One region of the Massilia sp. S19_KUP03_FR1 genome, then DNA from elsewhere that is predicted to be linked to it. Evidence: predicted binding sites of a transcription regulator. Region 1 holds the regulator's gene; each other region holds the start of a gene.
What was found. Region 1 encodes HrcA, which represses chaperone genes, less so after heat shock. Its sites were predicted from a motif close to TTAGCACTCNNNNNNNNNGAGTGCTAA; they were not measured.

Region 1 (7,176 bases):
GCTGATCAGCTTACCGGGAACGACGATGATCTTCTTCGGCGTCGACTCTACAAATTTTTGTACCGCTTCCGAGGCCATGGCCAGCGCTTCGATGGTGGCCTTGTCGGCATCCTTGGCGACCTTGATCGAGCCGCGCAGCTTGCCGTTCACCTGGATCATCATCTCGATCTCGGCCTGCTCCAACGCGGCCGGGTCGACCTGCGGCCACTGCGCATCGAGGATGTCGCCGTGCGCCTGCGCAAACCCGAGCTCCTGCCACAGCGCGTGCGTGATGTGCGGCGCGACCGGGTTCAGGACGCGCAGGAACATCGACAAGCCTTCGGTGAGCACGGCATCGGTCGCCGCGCCCGCTTCCAGCTTGCTGGACTCGAGCGTGTTGAGCATCTTCATGCAGGCCGACACCACCGTGTTGTACTGGATGCGCTTCAGATCGTAGTCGGCTTGCTGCAAAATCTTGTGCAGCTCGCGGCGCAGGGTTTTGTGCGCTTCCGTCGGGGTACCCGCTTCGGTGGCTGCCAACGCCGCCGTCACGTTGCCCGATTTGGCATACGCATACGCCCACACGCGGCGCAGGAAACGGCTGGCGCCTTCGACACCGGAATCGGACCACTCGAGCGTCTGCTCTGGTGGCGAGGCGAACATCGTGAACAGGCGCGCGGTATCGGCGCCATACTGGTCGATCTGCGCTTTCGGGTCGATGCCGTTGTTCTTCGACTTCGACATTTTTTCGGTGCCGCCGATATTCACCGGCTGGCCATCGGCTTTCAGCAGCGCTGCGTGCGGGCGGCCCTTGTCGTCCATGGCCAGGTCGACATCGGCCGGGTTGAACCAGCTCTTCTTGCCGGCGTCGTCTTCCCGATAATAGGTCTCGTTGAGAACCATGCCTTGCGTGAGCAGGTTGACGAAGGGCTCGTCGAATTTCACCAGGCCGAAGTCGCGCATCACCTTGGTCCAGAAGCGCGCGTACAGCAAGTGCATGACGGCGTGCTCGATGCCGCCGATGTACTGGTCCATCGGCATCCAGTAATCGTTGCGCGCATCGACCATGCCATCCTTCGCGCCGGGCGAGGTATAACGCATGTAATACCACGACGAATCGACGAAGGTGTCCATTGTGTCGGTCTCGCGCCGGGACGCGGCGCCGCAGATCGGGCAGGCGCAGGCCAGGAACGCTTCGTATTTATTCAGCGGGTTGCCGGTGCCGTCCGGGACGCAGTCTTCCGGCAGCACGACCGGCAGGTCTTTTTCAGGGACCGGCACGGCGCCGTGCTCCGGGCAGTGGATGATCGGGATCGGCGTGCCCCAGTAGCGCTGGCGCGAGATACCCCAGTCGCGCAGGCGGAACGTTACCTTCTTGTCGCCCAGCTGCATGCCAGCCAGGTCGCCAGAGACGGCGTTCACGGCAGCGATGTAATCGAGGCCGTCGAACTTGCCCGAGTTGATCATCAGGCCGGCTTCCTTATCGCCGTACCAGTCCTGCCAGGCTTCGAGCGAGAATTCCTTGCCTTCGATGGCGACCACCTGCTTGATCGGCAGGTGGTATTTTTTGGCGAAGCCGAAATCGCGTTCGTCATGCGCCGGCACGCCCATCACGGCGCCGTCGCCGTAGGTCATCAAGACGTAATTGCCGACCCAGACCGGCACCTGCTCACCCGTCAAAGGATGGGTAACGAACAGGCCGGTCGGCATGCCCTTCTTCTCCATCGTCGCCATGTCGGCTTCGATGACGCTGCCCAGTTTGCACTCGGCGATGAAGTCGACCAGGGCCGGATTGGTTTGCGCCGCCAGTTGCGCCAGCGGGTGCTCGGCGGCGACGGCGCAGAACGTCACGCCCATGATGGTGTCGGCGCGCGTGGTGAAGACGTACAGTTTGCCATCGCCCACCAACTCCCCTGCCGCGTTGGCGATCGTGTGCGGGAACGCGAAACGCACACCCACCGATTTGCCGATCCAGTTGGTCTGCATCACGCGCACGCGCTCCGGCCAGCCCGGTAATTTATTTTCGGCGTAGTCGAGCAATTCGTCGGCGTAATCGGTAATGCGCGCGTAGTACATCGGGATCTCGCGCTTTTCGATGAGCGCGCCCGAGCGCCAGCCACGACCGTCGACCACCTGCTCGTTGGCCAGCACGGTCTGATCGATCGGGTCCCAGTTCACGGTGCCGGTCTTCTGGTAGATGATGCCTTTTTCGAGCATTTTGAGGAACATCCACTGGTTCCACTTGTAATACTCGGGCGTGCAGGCCGTCATTTCGCGCGACCAGTCAATCGCCAGGCCCATCGATTCCATCTGCGTGCGCATGTGGGCGATGTTCGAGTATGTCCATTGCGCGGGCGGCACGTTGTTGGCCATGGCCGCGTTTTCCGCCGGCATGCCGAATGCATCCCAGCCCATTGGCATGAGGACGTTGTAGCCGTTCATGCGCAGGTAGCGGTACATCACGTCGTTGATCGTATAGTTGCGCACGTGGCCCATGTGCAGCTTGCCCGATGGGTAAGGCAGCATCGAGCAAGCGTAATACTTGCCCTTTGGGAAACGCGGGTCGTTTTCGACGGCTTTATACGCGTCGATGGCTTTCCAGTGGGCTTGGGCGGCCTGTTCGACGTCGGCGGGACTATATTTATCTAACATGGTGTTCTGCGGCCAAATGAGAGGTGGAACCGGACATTATACCGGCTGCCATCGGGATAAAAAAAAGCCCGGTACGAAGACCGGGCGGTAAATTACTTCAGGATCAGTTGCAGCGCCGGCTTTTCGCCGTAATCCTCGTAGCGCTCGTTCAGGCCGGCCACGCAATACGTCAATTCTTCGAGGACGTCGGGCGCCCTGGCTTGCAAGATGGCGGCGTCCAGCACCACGATCTGCAGCGCTTCGTTCGGGAACAATTTAAATTTGCTCATGCCGTCTTCATCGCGCAGGTAACTCATGCAGTCGATCCAGGCGTCCATGGTGCCCGCGTAGGTGTCCGGAAAACCGAATGCCTTCTTGCTTTCGGCGTGGAAGCTGGCCATGTCGATAATGACGGCGCCCTTGAGTTCAGCGATCGCCATCAGGCGCCCAGGTCCAGCACGTCCTGCATGTCGAACAGGCCCGTGGTTTTATCGGCCAGGAACTGCGCGGCGCGAATCGCGCCGTGCGCGTAGGTAACGCGGCTGCTCGATTTGTGGCTGATCTCGATGCGCTCGCCGGTGCCGGCAAACAGCACGGTGTGGTCGCCCACGATGTCGCCGCCACGGATGGTTGCAAAGCCGATCGTCGACGGGTCGCGCGCGCCGGTGACGCCTTCGCGGCCATACACGGCGCATTCTTTCAGGTCGCGCCCCAGCGCGTCGGCAATGACTTCGCCCATTTTCAGTGCGGTGCCCGATGGCGCATCGACCTTGTGGCGGTGGTGCGCCTCGATGATTTCGATGTCGTAGCCTTCGGACAGGCTTTTGGCCGCCATTTGCAGCAATTTGAGCGTCACGTTCACACCCACGCTCATGTTCGGCGCGAACACGATCGCGGTTTTTTCGGCGGCGGCGCGGATGGCTGCCTTGCCGGCGTCGTCAAACCCCGTGGTGCCGATCACCAGCTTAATGCCGTGTTCGGCGCAGTACGCCAGGTGTTCGAGGGTGCCTTCAGGGCGGGTGAAATCGATCAGGACATAGGCCCCGGCCAGGCCAGTGGCGAGGTCGGCGCTGATGATCACGCCGGCTGGCTGGCCGGCAAACGCGGCCGCATCCTGCCCAATGGCGTCGGAACCTGCGCGGTCGAGCGCGCCCGACAAGGTCACCTCCGGCGCGGCGGCAATCGCCTCCACCAGCATGCGACCCATGCGCCCGCTGGCGCCTGCTACTGCAATCTTCAACATCGTGCGTCTCTTATTTCTGTGGCAGGGTCGATTTCGGCGGCGCATCGGCCGGCGGCGCGATTTGCTCCTTGACCCGCGACGGGCCGGCGATGCGGGCGATGTACTCGCGCTCGCTCGGCAGGTTACCGCCGTCGAAGCGTTCCAGCTTGTCATCCTTGAAATACAGGGTGACGCGGCTGGTGGTCAGTTCGCCATTGCCGCGCGCCAGGTAAAACGGATAGTCCCAGCGGTCTTTGTGGAACACGTCCTGCAGCAGCGGGGTCCCGAGGATGAACATGATCTGTTCGCGGGTCTGGCCCACTTTGACCTGCTCGATCATTTCCTGCGAGACGAAGTTACCCTGCTGCACGTCCGGCCGATACGGTGTAAATACCCACAGAAATTTTTGCAGGTTGGTCACTTTAGTGGTCTGGGCGCCGGCGTTGGCCGTGGCGGCGCTTTTCTCGGCATCCCGCGCGATCGCATCCTGACTGGCGGCGGTCGCGAGAGGGCTGGTGTCACGCAATGCGGCGCAGCCCGACAGGGTCAGCGTGGCGACGGTCAGGCCGGCCACCAGGGCCGCGCGTGCGTGGAAACGAGGAGAAATCGACTGCTTGACGTGCATACATAACCTCAAAACGTGTGAGCCAGGGCCCCAAAACGCTATATCATAAAGCACTATTTCAATCTACGAGCAATAACATGAGTAACAATCCTACCGACCTGAAGGCCAGCGGCCTGAAAGCCACCCTGCCCCGCCTTAAAATCCTGGAAATTTTCCAGAACAGCGAGGTGCGCCACCTGACTGCTGAAGACGTCTATAAAATTTTGCTGACGGAGAATATGGACGTCGGCCTGGCCACCGTGTACCGCGTGCTGACCCAGTTCGAGCAGGCCGGGCTGCTGCACCGCAACCACTTTGAAACCGGCAAGGCGATTTTCGAACTCAATGCCGGCTCGCACCACGATCACCTGGTGTGCCTGGATTGCGGACGGGTGGAAGAGTTCTACGATGAAGAAATCGAATCGCGCCAGCACAAGATCGCCGCCGAACGTGGCTTTCATATTGCCGATCACGCGCTGGCGATTTACGGCAATTGCACCAAGGTGGCGTGCCCGCATCGCGGCTAGTCAGCTGCCTGAAATTCGGTTGCGTGTTATGGGTCCTCGCCTTCGCGAGGATGACGTTGGCTAGCTCGTACGCTAGTGGTTACTCAGTGCATTCGACAATAGCTTGGCCGTAATATCGACGATCGGAATCACCCGCTCGTACGCCATCCGGGTCGGCCCGATCACGCCCAGCGTGCCGACCACTTTGCCGTTGGCCGCATAGGGGGCGGTGACAATGCTCATCTCTTCCATCGGCACCAGGTTCGATTCGCCGCCGATAAATATCTGCACCCCGCCCGCCTTGCTGGACACGTCGAGCAACTGCATCAAGCCGGTTTTTTGCTCGAACATATCGAACATCTGGCGCAGCGAACTCATGTTGGACGACAAATCGGCCACCGACAGCAGGTTGCGCTCGCCCGAAATGATCATGGCGTCCGAGTCGTCGGTCATCGCTTCGCTGCCTGCTTCCACCGCGGCCTGCATCAGCCGGCCCATGTCGTCGCGCAACTGGCGCAATTCGCCGCTCAGGCGCAAGCGCACCTCATCGAACGACAGGCCGCCAAAATGCTGGTTCAGATAATTGGCCGACTGGATCAGCTGGCTCGGGGTGTAATCGACGTCGGTCAGCAGCAGCCGGTTTTGCACGTCGCCGCGCGGGTCGACGATGACCAATAAAATGCGCTTTTCGGACAAACGCAAAAATTCGATCTGCTGGAACACCGAGGTGCGCCGCGGGCTTTGCACCACGCCGGCAAACTTGGACAGCGACGACAGCATCTGGGCCGCATTCGCGATCATTTTTTGCGGCTGCAGCAGCGGCATGCGCATGCGCGCTTCCACCGAATGCTCGTCGAAATGCTGAACGGTCAACAAGGTGTCGACAAAGATGCGGTAGCCGCGCGGCGTCGGGATGCGCCCGGCCGAGGTGTGCGGGCTGGACACATAGCCGAGCTCTTCCAGGTCGGCCATGATGTTGCGGATGGTGGCCGGCGACAGGTCGAGCCCGGAGATTTTGGACAGCGCGCGCGAGCCGACCGGCTGCCCGTCGGCGATATAACGCTCGACCAGAGCTTTCAGCAGGGTTTGGGCACGGGTGTCGAGTTGCATGAATAGACTGGAAGGATGGATGCGCCCCTATTATGCACGCTGACCGCGCAGCCATTCCAGCAGTTCGGTAAAATCGCGGCAGATCGCATCCGGCACCACGCCATGCTCGAGATGGCGCGTGCTGCCGGTGCGGTTGAGCCACACGGCGCGCAAGCCGGCCCGCTGGGCGCCTTGCACATCGAGCAGGATATCGTCGCCCACGTAGACAGCATCCTGCGGCGCCACCCCCATCGCGGCACAGGCCGCCAAAAAAATGCCCGGATCCGGTTTGGCGCTGCCATGGGCGCCGGCCGATAGCGAAAACGAAAAATGCTGCGCCAGGCCGATCGTTTGCAGATCGGCATTGCCATTCGAAATGGAGCCGACCACTGCCAGCGCGCCGATTTCCTGCAAAGCCGGCAGCACGTCTTCATACAGCTCGATGGTATTGCGCGCCTTGTAATACACCTGCATCGCGTGCTCGACACCGCTGGCATCCTCGCCCGCCTCGGCGAAGGCGGCGTGCAGGCCGGCGCGGCGCAGGGCGCCAAAGTCGAGATGGAAATCGGGTTGCTCCTGCAACAGCGCCATGCGCGCGCTGCGCAGTGCTTCGATCGAAAAGCGCTGCGCGACGCCGGGCGCATGCTGCGCCAGCCAGGCTTGCACAAGTTCTTCGGCACGCGCAATGACGGGGCCGATCGGCCACAGGGTATCGTCGAGGTCGAACAAAACGGCGTGGGGTGTGGTCATGGAATGCAGCCTGAAAGCGGATAATCAACCATCGTAAAGGATTTACCTGGTCTTACATGAAGATACACGCGAATGGCGCTGCGGCTGGGCAAATGCACTAGAATGTCGGCACAAAGATTATTCAAGGGCGCGCTGCCTGTGACAGCGGGCCTTTCCCTGCTTGTTTTGGAGAAATTATGAAAAGTTCGATCCTGCGTACCGGCCTGGCGCTGGCATGTGCAGTGAGCCTGGCCTCCTGCGGCGGCGGCAATACTGGCACGCTGTACCTGGCTGGCAACTTCAGCGGTGTCACCCTCGATGGCCTGATCCTGCAAAACAATGGCGGCGCCGATCTGGCAATTGCGGGCGTATCACCGGGCGGTTCAGGCAGCTTCCAGTTCAAGGACCTGGTCCCG
Region 2 (7,176 bases), on a different contig from region 1:
CATTGCAATTGACCGACCATCAATACGTGTAAATTTGTGATTATTTCTCAAAAATTCGCTTAAATAACCACAAATTGTTGCAATAATCTATCCAAAGGACCATTTGACCGCGCGCCAAGTGGACGCCACAATTGCTGCTTTTATACGATTGGGAATACGCATGCGCTATTGGCTGATGAAATCCGAACCGCACGATGTTTCGATCGACGACCTGGCCGCCCATCCCGCAACCCCGATCCCCTGGACCGGCGTGCGCAATTACCAGGCGCGCAATTTCATGCGCGACCAGATGGGCAGCGGCGACCTGGCGCTGTTTTATCACTCGGGTTGCGCGCAGATTGGCGTGGTCGGGGTGGTGGAAATCGTCAGCAATGCCTATCCCGACCCCACCCAATTTGTTCCGGACACCTATTATTTCGATCCGAAAGCGACCCTGGAAACACCGCGCTGGGTATCGGTGGATATCCGCTTTGTCAGCCGTGGCACCCTGATTCCGATGAGCGCACTGCGGGCCGAGCCGGATCTGGCGGAACTGCGCATCCTGGCAAAAGGCAGTCGCTTGTCGATCACGCCGGTGGAACGGGCCGATTTTCTGCTGCTGCAAAAATGGCTGGAGAAATAAAACAGCAGGCGTAAAAAAACGGCTGCGCATTTCCATATGCAGCCGTTTTACGAATAATTACCCCGCCAGTGCCGTTCTATGCCGGCATCCCGAACCAAACGGTTCAAGGTGGTCGCAGTTAGTGCAGTTTCGGGTTCATCGAACGAGCGACGATCACTCCCACCAGACATATCCCGCAACCGGTGCACATAAATGGTTCAAGGAATATATGGCAATCTCGAACACCGCAGGGTGAGACGGAGTTTACTCGCTTGATACGTCATGTCAAACGAATTTGGCCGTCAGAACAAATTTTCTTGCGGCGTCAGTGCGCTGTCCAACACGTGATGCATCGCGTCGATTTTCTCCTTGACTTCCAAAATCGACAGACCCGACAAGGGCCCCGTCGATTTCACCGACAGGAATTCGGCGGCCACGCTGAGCGCGGCCATGACCGCGATGCGGTCGTTGCCTTTTACTTTGCCGGAGTCGCGCAGCGCCTTCATCTTGCTGTCGAGGTAGTGCACCGCTTCGCGCAGGGTGCGTTCGCCGCCCTCCTGGCAGGACAGGCGGTAGGGCTGGTCCATGATGGTGACGTCGAGATTGATCATAGTGGCGCCTCGGCGGTGGTAGTGGGCGCTGTCGCACTGGCTTCGGGCACGGCCACGGAAGGCAGCTGCGCGAGCAGTGCTTCGACGCGGCGCTGCGCTTCGGCCAGGCGATTCTGGAAGGCCAGGTTTTCGGCGCCGAGGATGGTATTGGCCTGGCGCAGGAGATAATTCTCGGTGCGCAGGGACGTGGTCAAGGCAGCGAGCTGCGTGATCTTGTCGGAGAGGTCGTGGAATTCGGAAATCATCCGTCACTATAGGGCGGACACCGTTTCAACGTCAACCGAATCGCACCGCAATGGATGAGTTTTCCTCGCACATTTCTACTCTACCGCTTTGCGTTAGATCAAGTGCCTGTAGTTAAATAAAGCACGAAGCGCCTTGAAATACCCTATAGTCGTCCCTATAATTAGCACTCGTTGGCAGAGAGTGCTAACAACCTGATTCCCGCCCCCGCTACCAAGCGGCGGTCGTATCTGTCAGTCCAAACCATTGAATTTTAAGGAGTTTTGCATGAACCTTCGCCCACTGCACGATCGCGTCATCGTCAAGCGTCTCGACCAGGAAACCAAAACGGCCTCCGGCCTGATCATCCCGGACGCTGCTGCTGAAAAACCGGACCAGGGCGAGATCCTCGCCGTCGGTAACGGTAAAGTGCAAGACAACGGCACCGTGCGCGCACTGGAAGTGCAAGTCGGCGACCGCGTCCTGTTCGGCAAGTACTCCGGCCAAAGCGTCAAGGTCGATGGCCAGGAACTGCTGGTCATGCGCGAAGAAGACATCATGGCCGTTCTGGTCAAGTAATTCACTCCCCCAATAACTAACACCAATACGGAGCTACACAATGGCATCGAAAGAAGTAATCTTCGGCGACGCAGCGCGCGCCAAAATGGTCGAAGGCGTGAACATTCTCGCCAACGCAGTCAAAGTCACCCTGGGCCCTAAGGGTCGCAACGTTGTGCTGGAGCGCTCGTTCGGCGCCCCGACCGTGACCAAGGATGGTGTCTCGGTCGCTAAAGAAATCGAACTCAAAGACAAGCTCATGAACATGGGCGCGCAAATGGTCAAGGAAGTTGCTTCCCGCACCAGCGACAACGCCGGCGACGGCACCACCACCGCCACCGTGCTGGCACAAGCCATCGTGCGCGAAGGCATGAAGTTCGTTGCCGCCGGCATGAACCCGATGGACCTCAAGCGCGGCATCGACAAGGCAGTTGCTGCCACCGTCGAAGAGCTGGCTAAAATGGCCAAGCCATGCACCACCACCAAAGAAATCGCCCAAGTTGGCGCCATTTCGGCCAACTCGGACTACTCGATCGGCGAGCGTATCGCTGAAGCGATGGAAAAAGTCGGCAAAGAAGGCGTGATCACCGTGGAAGACGGCAAGTCGCTGAACGACGAGCTGGACATCGTGGAAGGCATGCAGTTCGACCGCGGCTACCTGTCGCCTTACTTCATCAACAACCCGGACAAGCAAGTTGCCATCCAGGACAATCCATTCGTTCTGCTGTGCGACAAAAAAATCTCGAACATCCGTGACCTGCTGCCGATCCTGGAGCAAGTGGCCAAAGCCGGCCGTCCACTGCTGATCATCGCAGAAGACATCGAAGGCGAAGCACTGGCGACCCTGGTGGTCAACAACATCCGCGGCATCCTGAAAACCTGCGCCGTCAAGGCACCAGGCTTCGGCGACCGTCGTAAAGCCATGCTGGAAGACATCGCTGTCCTGACCGGTGGTCAAGTGATCGCTGAAGAAGTTGGCCTGACGCTGGAAAAAGTCACGCTGGAAGAGCTGGGCCAGGCCAAGCGTATCGAAGTGGGCAAGGAAAACACCATCATCATCGACGGTGCTGGCCAGGCTGCTGCGATCGAAGCACGCGTCAAGCAAGTGCGCACGCAAATCGAAGAAGCGACCTCGGACTACGACCGTGAAAAACTGCAAGAGCGCGTGGCCAAGCTGGCCGGCGGCGTTGCCGTGATCAAGGTTGGCGCTGCCACCGAAGTCGAAATGAAAGAGAAAAAAGCCCGCGTTGAAGATGCTTTGCATGCAACCCGCGCTGCTGTTGAAGAAGGCATCGTGCCAGGCGGCGGCGTTGCCCTGCTGCGCGCACGCGCTAACATCAGCGTCAAAGGCGACAACCCTGATCAAGATGCTGGTATCAAAATCGTGCTGCGCGCGATGGAAGAGCCACTGCGCATGATCGTGCAAAACGCTGGCGAAGAATCGTCGGTCGTGGTCGCAGCTGTCCTGGCTGGCTCGGGTAACTACGGTTACAACGCAGCCAACGGCACCTACGGCGACATGGTCGAAATGGGCGTGCTGGACCCAGCCAAAGTCACCCGTTCGGCACTGCAAAATGCAGCGTCGATCGCTGGCCTGATGCTGACCACCGATTGCATGGTCGCGGAACTTGCCGATGACAAGCAAGGCGGCGGCATGGGTGGTGGTATGGGCGGCATGGGTGGTATGGGCGGCATGGACGGCATGATGTAATTGCTGTTCGCTTGACCCGAAAAGCCTGCAAGGTACATGCCTTGCAGGCTTTTTTCATGGGCAATCGTACAATAACGGTCGGTGCCGGCTGTCGAAAAAGTTTACACATGGAAATATAAAATTCTTTCCGGAATTTTACCGCCTTGATTTTAAACGACTAATTTTTCCGGCCTGGCATTGGCACGATTCTAGCTAATATGGGTAGTACCATCCACCCACTGAGCATAGCTCATATCAAAAATGAAATTCGCTAAAATCACCGCCGTTATTGCTGCCCTGTTCGCCACCGTGCTGAGCGGCAGCGTGCACGCCACAACGCTGGTCTATTCATCGACGGGAATGATCGACTCCGGCACCGATGACAATGGCGTCTTCGGTATCGTTGGCAGCCTTGTGGGGGCTGGGTATTCGATTTCGCTGACGATGGACAGTTCACTGTTGCCGAGCAACTCGGACATGGTTACGGAAATTTCGCGCTCCGGCATACTTTTGGGAACTGCCACGCAAACCGTGACGGTTAATGGCGTAACGAAAAGCTATTTGTTCGATCTGACGAGTTCGGCGTATGCTGGCGAATATAGCTACGTGCGCAGCGAGCAGGGGCAGGTAGACTCGTTCATCCAGGGCACCGCGACCAACGGTCAGTACACAAATATGGAGCAGAGGGTGTATTCGTACACCAATTCAATGGACAGCGTTGCACTGATGTCACCGATGCACTATCAAACCATCGCATCAGACTACGGTTTCGGCTATTTCATCACGATTGGCACGGAAGGGTACGCGACATTCTATGGCACTCCAACGTCATACTCGATCGAGCGGGTGGGCCCGGCCGTCCCGAATGACGTGCCTGAGCCAGCACCTCTGGCCCTGCTGGGACTGGGCCTGGTCGCACTGGGCGTCAGCCGCCGCACCAGCCGCGCCTGATTGCCTTGAGGGAGAGTTGAACAGCCTGCAAGGTTTGCGCCTTGCAGGCTTTTTCATGGCTTGCCGCCCGCCCGCGGCTGGATTAGCATGCACCCATTGCACCGATCGAGAACGCCATGTCCCCTGCCCGTCCCACCGCTTTTTTGCTGACCCTGCTGCTCGCCTGTGGTGCTGCCGCGTGCAAGGACGACAAGCCAGTGGAACCGGGCAAGCCGATCGCCGCCGACACCAGCCGCGATACCGAGCAGGCCAAAGCGGCGTTGATGGCGCTGCCGGAACTGAAAACCTGGTCGGTGCAGATCGAGCAGGCGTCGAAGGGCGCGACCCATCCGGCGCTGATGGAAGACGGGCCGCAGACGGTCAATGGAAAAAAATACTGGCAGTTGACGTTTGCCGAGGATGGGGCAGAGGCGCTGCAGCGGCGCGAGACATTTCTGGTGGCCGAGCGGGGCGACGAGATTCTGGTGCGGGATTTTGAGACGGATAAAAACTTGACTCTGGCGCAGTGGCGGGCGAGCAGGCCGGTGGTGCGGTGATTTTTCTGGTTCGGCACACTCAGCATGGGTCCCGGCTTTCGCCGGGACCCATAACCCGCAAGCTTTACCCGACGGTGCCAAACCACGCGCCATACGCCGGCAAGGTAATTTCGCTACCGCTGATCGACCCCGGCAAACCGTGCCCTTCCAGCAAAGTCGCCGACGCCGCGGCAGGCCAGTTGAACGTCATCGCCTGCGCCGACAAATTGAAGCACCCCAGCACCGACGGGAAGCCTGCCAGATCACGCTGCAAGGCCAGCACCGGCTCCGGCGCATCGTGGAAGGTGATCTCGCCACGCGTGAGCTGTGGCAGCGACTTGCGCCAGGCGATCGCCTTGCGCGTGTAGTGCAAGGCAGAGTCTGGATCCTGCTCTTCCACCGATACCGCGTCCGCCAGGTGTGGCGCCGCCACTGGCAACCATGGCGTGCCGGTGGTAAAACCTGCATTCGGCGCTTCGTCGGTCCACGGCATCGGCGTGCGGCAGCCGTCGCGGCCCTTGAACTCGGGCCAGAAGGTGATCCCGTACGGATCCTGCAGCAGTTCGAATGGCACATCCGCTTCCACCAGCGCCAGCTCGTCGCCCTGGTACAGGCACGGTGTGCCCTTCAGCGCCAGCTGCATCGCCAGCACCAGCTTGGCCAGCGCAGGCGTGGGATTGTCGCGACCCCAGCGCGTCATCACGCGGATGCTGTCGTGGTTCCCCACCGACCATGAGGCCCAGCCGCCCTTGACGCGCTCTTCGAATTCTTCCACCGACTTGCGGATATGCCTGGCGCTGAAATCGGGCGTCAGGAAGGTGAAGCTGTAAGCCATGTGCAGCTTGTCGCCGTCGGCCGTGTATTCGGCCATCACGGCCAGCGAATCGTCTGCACCCACTTCGCCGATGGCCACTGCATCGTACTCGTTGAGGAGCAGGCGGATGCGGCGCAGGAAGGCGATGTTTTCGGGGCGCGTCTTGTCGTACAGGTGCGCCTGCATGCCGTACGGGTTGACGTCGGTGACCGTGGTCGAATCGCGGTTGTTGGCCGGCGGGTTGTTGCGCAGTTGCTGGTCGTGGAAGTGGTAGTTGCAGGCGTCCATGCGCACGCCGTCGACGCCACGCGCCAGCCAGAAGCGCAGCGCATCGAGGTGCGCCTGCTGGACTTCCGGGTTGTGGAAATTCAGGTCCGGCTGGCTGGCCAGGAAGTTGTGCAGGTAGTACTGGCGCCGGCGCGAATCCCACTGCCACGACGAGCCACCGAACACCGACATCCAGTTGGTTGGCGGATTGCCGTCCGGGAGCGGGTCGGCCCATACAAACCAGTCGGCCTTCGGATTATCGCGGCTGGCGCGGCTTTCGACGAACCACGGGTGCGCATCGGCGCAATGCGACATGACCTGGTCGATCATGATCTTGATGCCGACGCTGTGCGCCTTGGCGATCAGCGCATCGAAATCGGCCAGATTGCCAAACAGCGGATCGACGTCGCAGTAGTCCGATACGTCGTAACCGAAATCCTTCATCGGCGACTTGAAAAACGGCGAGATCCAGACGATGTCCACGCCCAGGCCCGCAATGTAGTCGAGCTTGGCGGTAATGCCGGGCAGGTCGCCGACGCCGTCGCCATTGGTGTCGAGGAAGCTGCGCGGATAGACCTGGTAAATGATGGCTTCTTGCCACCAGGGCGTGGTATTGGTCGTGGGAGTCGTCATGGAGGCGCCTGATGTCGGGGTCAAAAAAATTTGTAGAGAATATACATCAGCGGCGCATGTTTGGCATCGAATTTGTAGTCAAACTACAGACTTGGACTTGTGCGAAAGTCCGCACACGCGCCGCCGGCTTTTGCGAACTTTCGCCGCCCTGCCTGCACCCTGCGCGATCAATTGCTTGAAGAATCAAGCACTTAACATTCAGTCACCTGCTGGCATGTTTTCTGCATTAGTCTTCCATGCAAGCAAACCATAATGGAGACACCATGAAACGCATTTCCCACCTCGTTCTGGCTTCGGCCGTCCTGTCCGCCGCC
Region 3 (7,176 bases), on a different contig from region 1:
ACCTTCCGCGCCGCCGCGCGCGAGCAGTTGATGGTCTGGGGCCAGCGCAATAACGTCAGCGTGATTTCGCAGGAATCGGGCGACCCGGCCGCGGTGGCCTTCGATGCGGTGCATGCGGGTAAAGCGCGCGCCATGGACGTGGTCATGATCGACACCGCCGGGCGCCTGCCGACCCAGTTGCACCTGATGGACGAGCTGAAAAAAATCAAGCGCGTGCTCACCAAAGCGATGGACGGCGCACCGCATGAAATCCTGCTGGTCATCGACGGCAACACCGGCCAGAACGCGCTGGCACAAGTGAAAGCCTTCGACGATGCGCTGCAACTGACCGGCCTGGTGATCACCAAGCTCGATGGAACCGCAAAAGGCGGCGTGCTGGCGGCGATCGCACGCACGCGCCCGATTCCCGTCTACTTCATCGGCGTCGGCGAAAAAGTCGACGACCTGCAACCCTTTAGCGCCGACGAATTCGTCGAAGCCCTGCTCGGATAACCCATGATCGAATTCCAGGGCGTCTCCAAGTCCTATACCCGCGACGCGTTCGCACTACAGGACGTCTCGTTCAATGTCGACAAGGGCGAACTGGTGTACCTGGCCGGCCCGTCCGGCGCCGGCAAATCGACCCTGCTCAAAATGATCGCCGCGATCGAGCGCCCCAGCAGCGGGCGCGTGATCGTCAATGGCCAGGACATCGGCAAGCTGAAACGGGCCAGCGTGCCATTCTTGCGCCGCAACCTGGGCCTGATCTTCCAGCAGCAGCGTCTGCTCAATGACCGCAGCATCCTGGCCAACACGATGCTGCCGCTGCTGGTGAGCGGCGCCTCGAATGTCCAGGCCGAGCAGCGCGCCCGCGCCGCGCTCGACAAGGTCGGCCTGCTCGAGCGCGCCAAAGCGCTGCCGCTGGAACTGTCCGGCGGCGAGCAGCAGCGCGTGGCGATTGCCCGCGCCATTGTCAACCGGCCGCAAATCATCCTGGCCGATGAACCGACCGCCAACCTCGACCGCGCCGCGGCCGACAAGGTGCTCGACGCCCTGCACGCCTTTCACGCCGTCGGCGTCACCTGCATGATTTCCACCCACGACGAACAGGTGCTCGACAGCGCCGCCCGCATCATCCGCCTCGGCGCCGGCCACATTGTGGAGGGCGCCGCATGAATACCTGGTTGCGCCAACACCGCTTCGCCCTCGGGCGCGCCCTCGCGCAAGTGCGCAAGACGCCGGGCAGCTTCGCCTTCAACGTCCTGGTTGTCGCGATTGCGCTGGCATTACCCTTCGCAGGATTGACCCTGCTGGAAAACGTGCGCCCGATGTCCGAGCAGTTGTCGGTCGATCCGGAAATCAGCCTGTTTGCCAAGACCGACACCACGCGCGAGCAGGCGCAAGCGCTCGCCCCCCAGCTGCGCGCCATCCTCGGCACGCACAAGGCGAAGATCGTTTTCGTGCCGCGCGAGCAGGCGCTCGACACGCTCAAGGACAAGGGCGGCCTGGCCGACGTGCTCGACACACTGGGCGACAATCCCCTGCCCGACAGTTATGTGATGAAGCTGGACGGTTTTGCCAGTACGGCGGCCGCCGGCGGCGTGGACGCGCTGGCCGAGCGCATGCGCGCCTTGCCGGGTGTCGAGACAGTGCAGGTCGACTCGGCCTGGGTCAAGCGCCTGGCCGCGCTCCTGAATATCCTGCGCCTGGCGCTGCTGTTCCTGGCCGTGACGCTGGGCACGGTGGTCATTGCGGTGGTGTTCAACACGGTGCGCCTGCAGGTGCTGACCCAGCGCGACGAGATCGCCATCTCCAAGCTGATCGGGGCGACCGACAACTTCATTCACCGCCCCTTCTATTACAGTGGCGCGCTGCTGGGCCTGTGTTCGGGCGCCGTGGCGCTGGGCGCCGTGACGCTGGCGCTGCGCCCGCTGAACGGCGCTATTGCCGAATTTGCGCGGCTGTATGCGTCCGAATTCCAGCTGCTGCCGATCGAACCGGTCGGCATGGCCTTGTTGCTGGCCCTGAGCGCCGCGCTGGGACTGGTCGGCGCCGTGCTGTCTGTGAAACGCCATCTCGCGCGCTTGAGCTAACGCATTTAAGCTGAATCTAACTCGTTACTGGTACCCTGATTTCTGCAGCTCGATGACGCCATTACGTGCGTCATGCAACAGATGCGGTGGTACTGGTAGCGCTATCCTGAACCTATCCCACATCAAGCCCACCCTATGAGATCGCGCATGGTTTGCCCCTCAAGAGTCGTGGTTTTCAGTCGATATTTTCATACAGATTCGCTATCGCGACCATAGGTGTGCGCGATTGGCACTCCCAAGTAGAGAGTGCTAAACTATGTCTCAATGTCCGGTGAAGCACATACCCGGACCCTGCAGTACAGAATTCAACAAGGATAAAAAATGACGATGGCTACCCCAGATATGGCTTTGGTTCCGACCGGCAATCGCGGGCTGGAACTCGGCTTTACCGGCAATCTTGGCAATATCGATGCCTATATTTCTGCCGTGAACCGCCTGCCGATGCTGACGCATGAAGAAGAAATGTCGCTGGCCCGGCGCCTGCAACAAAATAACGACCTGGATGCGGCGCAAAAAATGGTGCTGTCGCACTTGCGCCTGGTCGTGTCGATTGCACGTGGCTATCTTGGCTACGGGCTGCCGCACGCCGATTTGATTCAGGAAGGCAATATCGGCCTGATGAAAGCCGTAAAACGTTTCGACCCGAACCAGGGTGTGCGGCTGGTGTCGTACGCCATGCACTGGATCAAGGCCGAGATGCACGAGTACATCCTGAAAAACTGGCGACTCGTCAAAGTGGCGACGACGAAAGCACAGCGCAAGCTGTTCTTCAATCTGCGCAGCAACAAGGTGGGCCTGGATGCGATGACGCCGACCCAGATCGATGCGCTGGCGAAATTGCTCGACGTGAAGCGCGAAGAAGTGATCGAAATGGAAACCCGCTTGTCGGGCCGCGATATCGCCCTGGAAGCGCCAACCGACGACGAAGACGACAAGTTTTCGCCGATCGCCTACCTGTCGTCCGATCTGTCGGAGCCGACCAAGGTGCTGGAAGCCGAGCAAGTCACGCGCCTGCAGTCCGAAGGCCTGGAAACGGCGCTGGCAAAACTCGACCCGCGCTCGCGCCGCATCGTCGAATCGCGCTGGCTGGCGAACGACGACGGTTCGGGTGCCACCTTGCACACGCTGGCCGAAGAGTTCGGCGTGTCGGCCGAGCGCATTCGCCAGATCGAAGTGGCGGCACTGAAAAAAATGAAAACGGCGCTGGCAGCCTTTGTTTAAGTCTGCCCTGCACTGAACACAACAACCCGGCAGCCGCGAGGCCGCCGGGTTTTTTTACGCCTGACAGGAGTGCAGATGCCGCGCCAACGTGAAATCAACAGGGTGGGCCGGCGCCTGCTACACCACGGCTATCCGCGCCTCGAAATGGCGGTGCTGGTGCTGGTCACCGGCCTGGCCGGTTTTCTCGCCTCGTTCATCCTGCTCCACGCGGGTATCGGGAGCATGGCGCTACGCTATCCGCTGGCGGTCGGCTGCGCGTTCATCGTGCTGCTGCTGCAATTGTGGTTATGGCTGAAACTGCGCCACCGCTGGCGCCGCACACTGGACATCGGCGATATCCCATCCGGCAACGTCGACCTGTCGCCCGGCCACGGCGGCTGCGATGCAGACGTGTTCAGCGGCGCGATCGAAGCGGCAGCCAATGCCGAGGAAGCGGCGATTCCCCTGTTCGCACTGATTGGCATCGCGGCGGTGGCGCTGTCGATGGTCTTCCTGGCATTCTCGCTGGTGTCGAGCGCGCCGTTCCTGTTTGCCGAACTGATGATCGACGGCGCCATGTCGGCCAGCCTGTACCGGCGCCTGCGCAACCTGCCGCGGCGCCATTGGACGCAGACGGCCGTGCGCCGCACCATCGTGCCGTTCGCGCTGTCGGCGCTGCTGCTCGCACTGGTCGGCTTCGGCATGGCATGGGCGGTGCCGGGCGCGCACACCGTCGGCCAATTCCTGCACTTGCGCGGCCAGTAAGTTTATCAGTCCACGCAATCGGCCAGTGCGGCGCGCGCCGCCTGAATCGACGCGGCGGCCAGCGCGCGCAGGGTCGCATGGCCGCTGCCGGTTCCCGCCGGCGCTGCCAGCGCGTGCGCAAGGCGCGCCACACCCATCGTCAGCGCCATGCCTTTGAGCGCATGGCGCGTGGCCGCCTCGGCGCACGCATTGTCCTGTGCCTGCTCCAGTTCCAGGCGCGCGAACAGCTGCCCGCTCTCCTGCTCGAATTTGACCAGCATGCGCGCATACAAGGCAGCATCGTCAAAAAAGCGCGGCAGCGCGCCGGCAAGGTCGACCAGCGGCGCGGCGTTGCGTCCGATCAGTGAGCGCAGGCGCGCCACCACCTGGTCGAGATCGAAGGGCTTGCCGATATGGCTGTCCATGCCTGCCGCGAGGCAGGCGTCGCGGTCGGCGCGCGCGACATTCGCGGACATGGCCATGATGGGCAGCTGCGCGAGCCTGGGGACGGCGCGGATGCGCCGGGTTGCCTCGAGGCCGTCGACGTCCGGCATTTGCACATCCATGATGACGGCATCCCAGGCGCGCGCCGGGTCGAGCGCCATGTCGATGCCTTGCTGGCCGCCTTCTGCCAGCTCGACCAGCGCGCCCTCGGCGCCGAGCAGCTCGAAAGCCACCTGCCGGTTCAGGGCATTGTCCTCCACCACCAGCAAGCGCACGCCGGCAAGGCGGCGCGGCCGCTGCGCCAGCGCGAGCGGCGCCACGGCGGCCGGCGGCGCGGCGCTATCGGCCACGGTACCGAGCGTGATATCGAACCAGAAACGGCTGCCGCGCCCGACCTCGCTGCTGACCTGCAGCGTGCCGCCCATTAGGGCAACGATGCGGGTACTGATTGCCAGCCCCAGGCCGGTGCCGCCGAAGCGGCGCGCGGTGGACGCTTCGGCCTGGGTGAAGCCGTCGAAGATCATGCCCAGCTGGCTGGCCGCAATGCCGATGCCGGTGTCGGTCACGGCAAAACGCAAGGTCATGGCGCCAGGGTGCGCGGCCAGCACGTCGATCTCCACCACCACGCTGCCGGCAAGGGTGAACTTGAGCGCATTCCCGGCCAGGTTGACCAGTACCTGCCCGATGCGCTGGCGGTCGCCATACAAGTAAGCCGGGATCGCGGGGGCGACAGTGTAGCGGAGCTCGACCTGCTGGTTGAGACTATTCCCGCTCAACACCGTCGCCAGGTCGCGCAGCAGTGCATCGACGGCGAACACGTGGGGGTCGAGTTCGAGCTTGCCGGCGTCGATCTTGGAAAAGTCGAGTACGTCGTTGAGCAAGGCCAGCAAGGTCGTGCCAGCGCCGCGGGCTTTCTCGACATAGTCGCGCTGGCGCCCGGACAGTTCGGTGCGCAGCGTCAGTTCCAGCATGCCCAGCATGGCATTCATCGGCGTGCGGATTTCATGGCTCATGTTCGCCACGAACTGGCTCTTGGCGATGCTGGCCTGTTCGGCGCGGTGGATCGATTCGTGCAGGATGGCGTCATCGCGCTTGCGCTGGCTGATGTCGACGCCGATAGCGAGAAAACCGAGCACGGCGCCGCTGTCGTCGCGGATGGTGGTCACGGTCAGCAGCACCGGGAAGCGGCTGCCGTCCTTGCGCACGTAGGTCCATTCGCGCGCCTCGGCGCCATCGCGCTCGGCCATCAGCATGGTGGTGCGCACGCCCTCGACCGGCTGGCCGGTCAGCGCGCGCAGTTCGGCTGCGCGGGCGGCCAGCTCCATGCTGTCGTGGAACGGTGCCGGGGTGCTGCGCCCGACCAGCTCGGCGGCGGCGTACCCGAGCATGCGCTCGGCGCCGGTATTGAAGACCGTGATCAGGCCCTGCGCATCGGTGGCGATCACCGACATCTCCGACGCCGCCCGCAGCACGTTGCCAAGCAGCGCACTGACATGGCGCAGCGCGCTATCGGCCGCGCGGCGCGCCGTCACTTCGGTGTGCAGGGCGACATACCGTTCGATCACGCCATGTTCGTTGAAATACGGCGCGACCACGGTATCGAACCATTTCTCTGCGCCGTCCATGGTACGGTTGCACACGGTACCGTTCCAGGTGCGGCCGGCCATGACGGTCTGGCGCATGTCGGCCCAGAACGCGCGCTCGTGCTGACCGCTGCTCAGGAGGCGGTAGTGGACGCCGATCAGTGCCGCGCGCGCGTAACCGAACGCCGCGCAAAAATTGTCGTTCACCTCGAGGATGACGCCTTCCGCATCCGTCACCGAATACAGCATCTGTTCATTGATGGTGCGCACCAGCACATCGTTGACACGCAAGGCCGACGCCAGCGCCTGGCGGCTTTCGACGACCTCGCTGACATCGTGGATCAGCACGTAGAATCCCTGCACTCGCCCATGGGCGCTATCGGGCAGGTAATTGGCCAGGTAGTGGCGCGGGTTGCCGTCGGGGCCGGCCACAACCCGTTCGAAGACCGCGCTTTCGCCGCGCAGCACTGCGTCCACGTAGGGCGCGTTGAGAAGGTACAAATCAGCGCCGAGCAGCTCGCACATCGACCGTCCTGCCAGTTGCTCCGGCGTCTGGCAGAACAAGGCGCAGTAGCTGCGGTTAGCAAACCGGTTGCGCTGCTGGTCGTCCCAGTAGCCGATCATCGACGGCACCGCGTCGAGGATGGTGCGCAAGTCGCGCCGCGCCGCATCGAGCTGCGCGGTACGATCATCCACCAGCTGTTCCTGGTTCGCATGCAAGCGTTGCAAGCGCGCGCGCTGGGCGGCCAGGGCCGCGCCGAGTGCCGCGCTCAGCAGCGTCAACGCGGCCCCGGCCAGCCCGGCCTGCAAGGAGGAAGGCAGGCGCAACTGGTCGACGAAGGCCTGCGACGGCTGGAACGTCGCCACCCATTCGCGCCCCACCACGCGGCGCACCTGGCGCACGCTGGCCGACCCGGGTGCGCCGGCGCCGACGGCATAAAAACGGTACGCTGCGCGCCCCGGCACGGTGTCGGCCAGCGCAAACGCGCCGTCGGGCAAGCTGCCGGGCAAATTCGCCAGTACATCATGGATTGCCAGTGGTGCAAACGACCAGCCGGCCACCCTGCCGGCGTCGTAAACCGGCAGCAGCATCAGGAAACCTTGCTGCGGCCTGACGCTGTCCTGCACCAGCG

Region 2: groES (co-chaperone GroES) is a predicted target of HrcA. The motif match lies at 1,619-1,645, and genes of this name have one in related genera.
Region 3: rpoH (RNA polymerase sigma factor RpoH) is a predicted target of HrcA. The motif match lies at 2,299-2,325, and genes of this name have one in related genera.

What each region holds. Positions count from the first base shown of each region.
Region 1 covers NZ_JAQQPS010000008.1:105,727-112,902, reverse strand. The annotation lists gene leuS (leucine--tRNA ligase) at 1-2,631, opposite strand, end outside; gene V6M87_RS10795 (barstar family protein) at 2,724-3,050, opposite strand; gene dapB (4-hydroxy-tetrahydrodipicolinate reductase) at 3,050-3,853, opposite strand; gene V6M87_RS10785 (outer membrane protein assembly factor BamE) at 3,864-4,457, opposite strand; gene fur (ferric iron uptake transcriptional regulator) at 4,535-4,963, shown strand; gene hrcA (heat-inducible transcriptional repressor HrcA) at 5,036-6,052, opposite strand; gene V6M87_RS10770 (HAD family hydrolase) at 6,083-6,781, opposite strand; gene V6M87_RS10765 (hypothetical protein) at 6,958-7,176, shown strand, end outside.
Region 2 covers NZ_JAQQPS010000006.1:17,585-24,760, forward strand. The annotation lists gene V6M87_RS08050 (EVE domain-containing protein) at 161-622, shown strand; RNA gene ssrS (6S RNA) at 678-858, opposite strand; gene V6M87_RS08060 (cell division protein ZapA) at 904-1,212, opposite strand; gene V6M87_RS08065 (hypothetical protein) at 1,209-1,457, opposite strand; gene groES (co-chaperone GroES) at 1,723-2,013, shown strand; gene groL (chaperonin GroEL) at 2,054-3,703, shown strand; gene V6M87_RS08080 (PEP-CTERM sorting domain-containing protein) at 3,944-4,633, shown strand; gene V6M87_RS08085 (hypothetical protein) at 4,750-5,169, shown strand; gene V6M87_RS08090 (alpha-amylase family glycosyl hydrolase) at 5,234-6,862, opposite strand; gene V6M87_RS08095 (ABC transporter substrate-binding protein) at 7,126-7,176, shown strand, end outside.
Region 3 covers NZ_JAQQPS010000003.1:146,176-153,351, forward strand. The annotation lists gene ftsY (signal recognition particle-docking protein FtsY) at 1-492, shown strand, start outside; gene V6M87_RS03995 (cell division ATP-binding protein FtsE) at 496-1,155, shown strand; gene ftsX (permease-like cell division protein FtsX) at 1,152-2,072, shown strand; gene rpoH (RNA polymerase sigma factor RpoH) at 2,394-3,293, shown strand; gene V6M87_RS04010 (hypothetical protein) at 3,369-4,037, shown strand; gene V6M87_RS04015 (PAS domain S-box protein) at 4,043-7,176, opposite strand, start outside.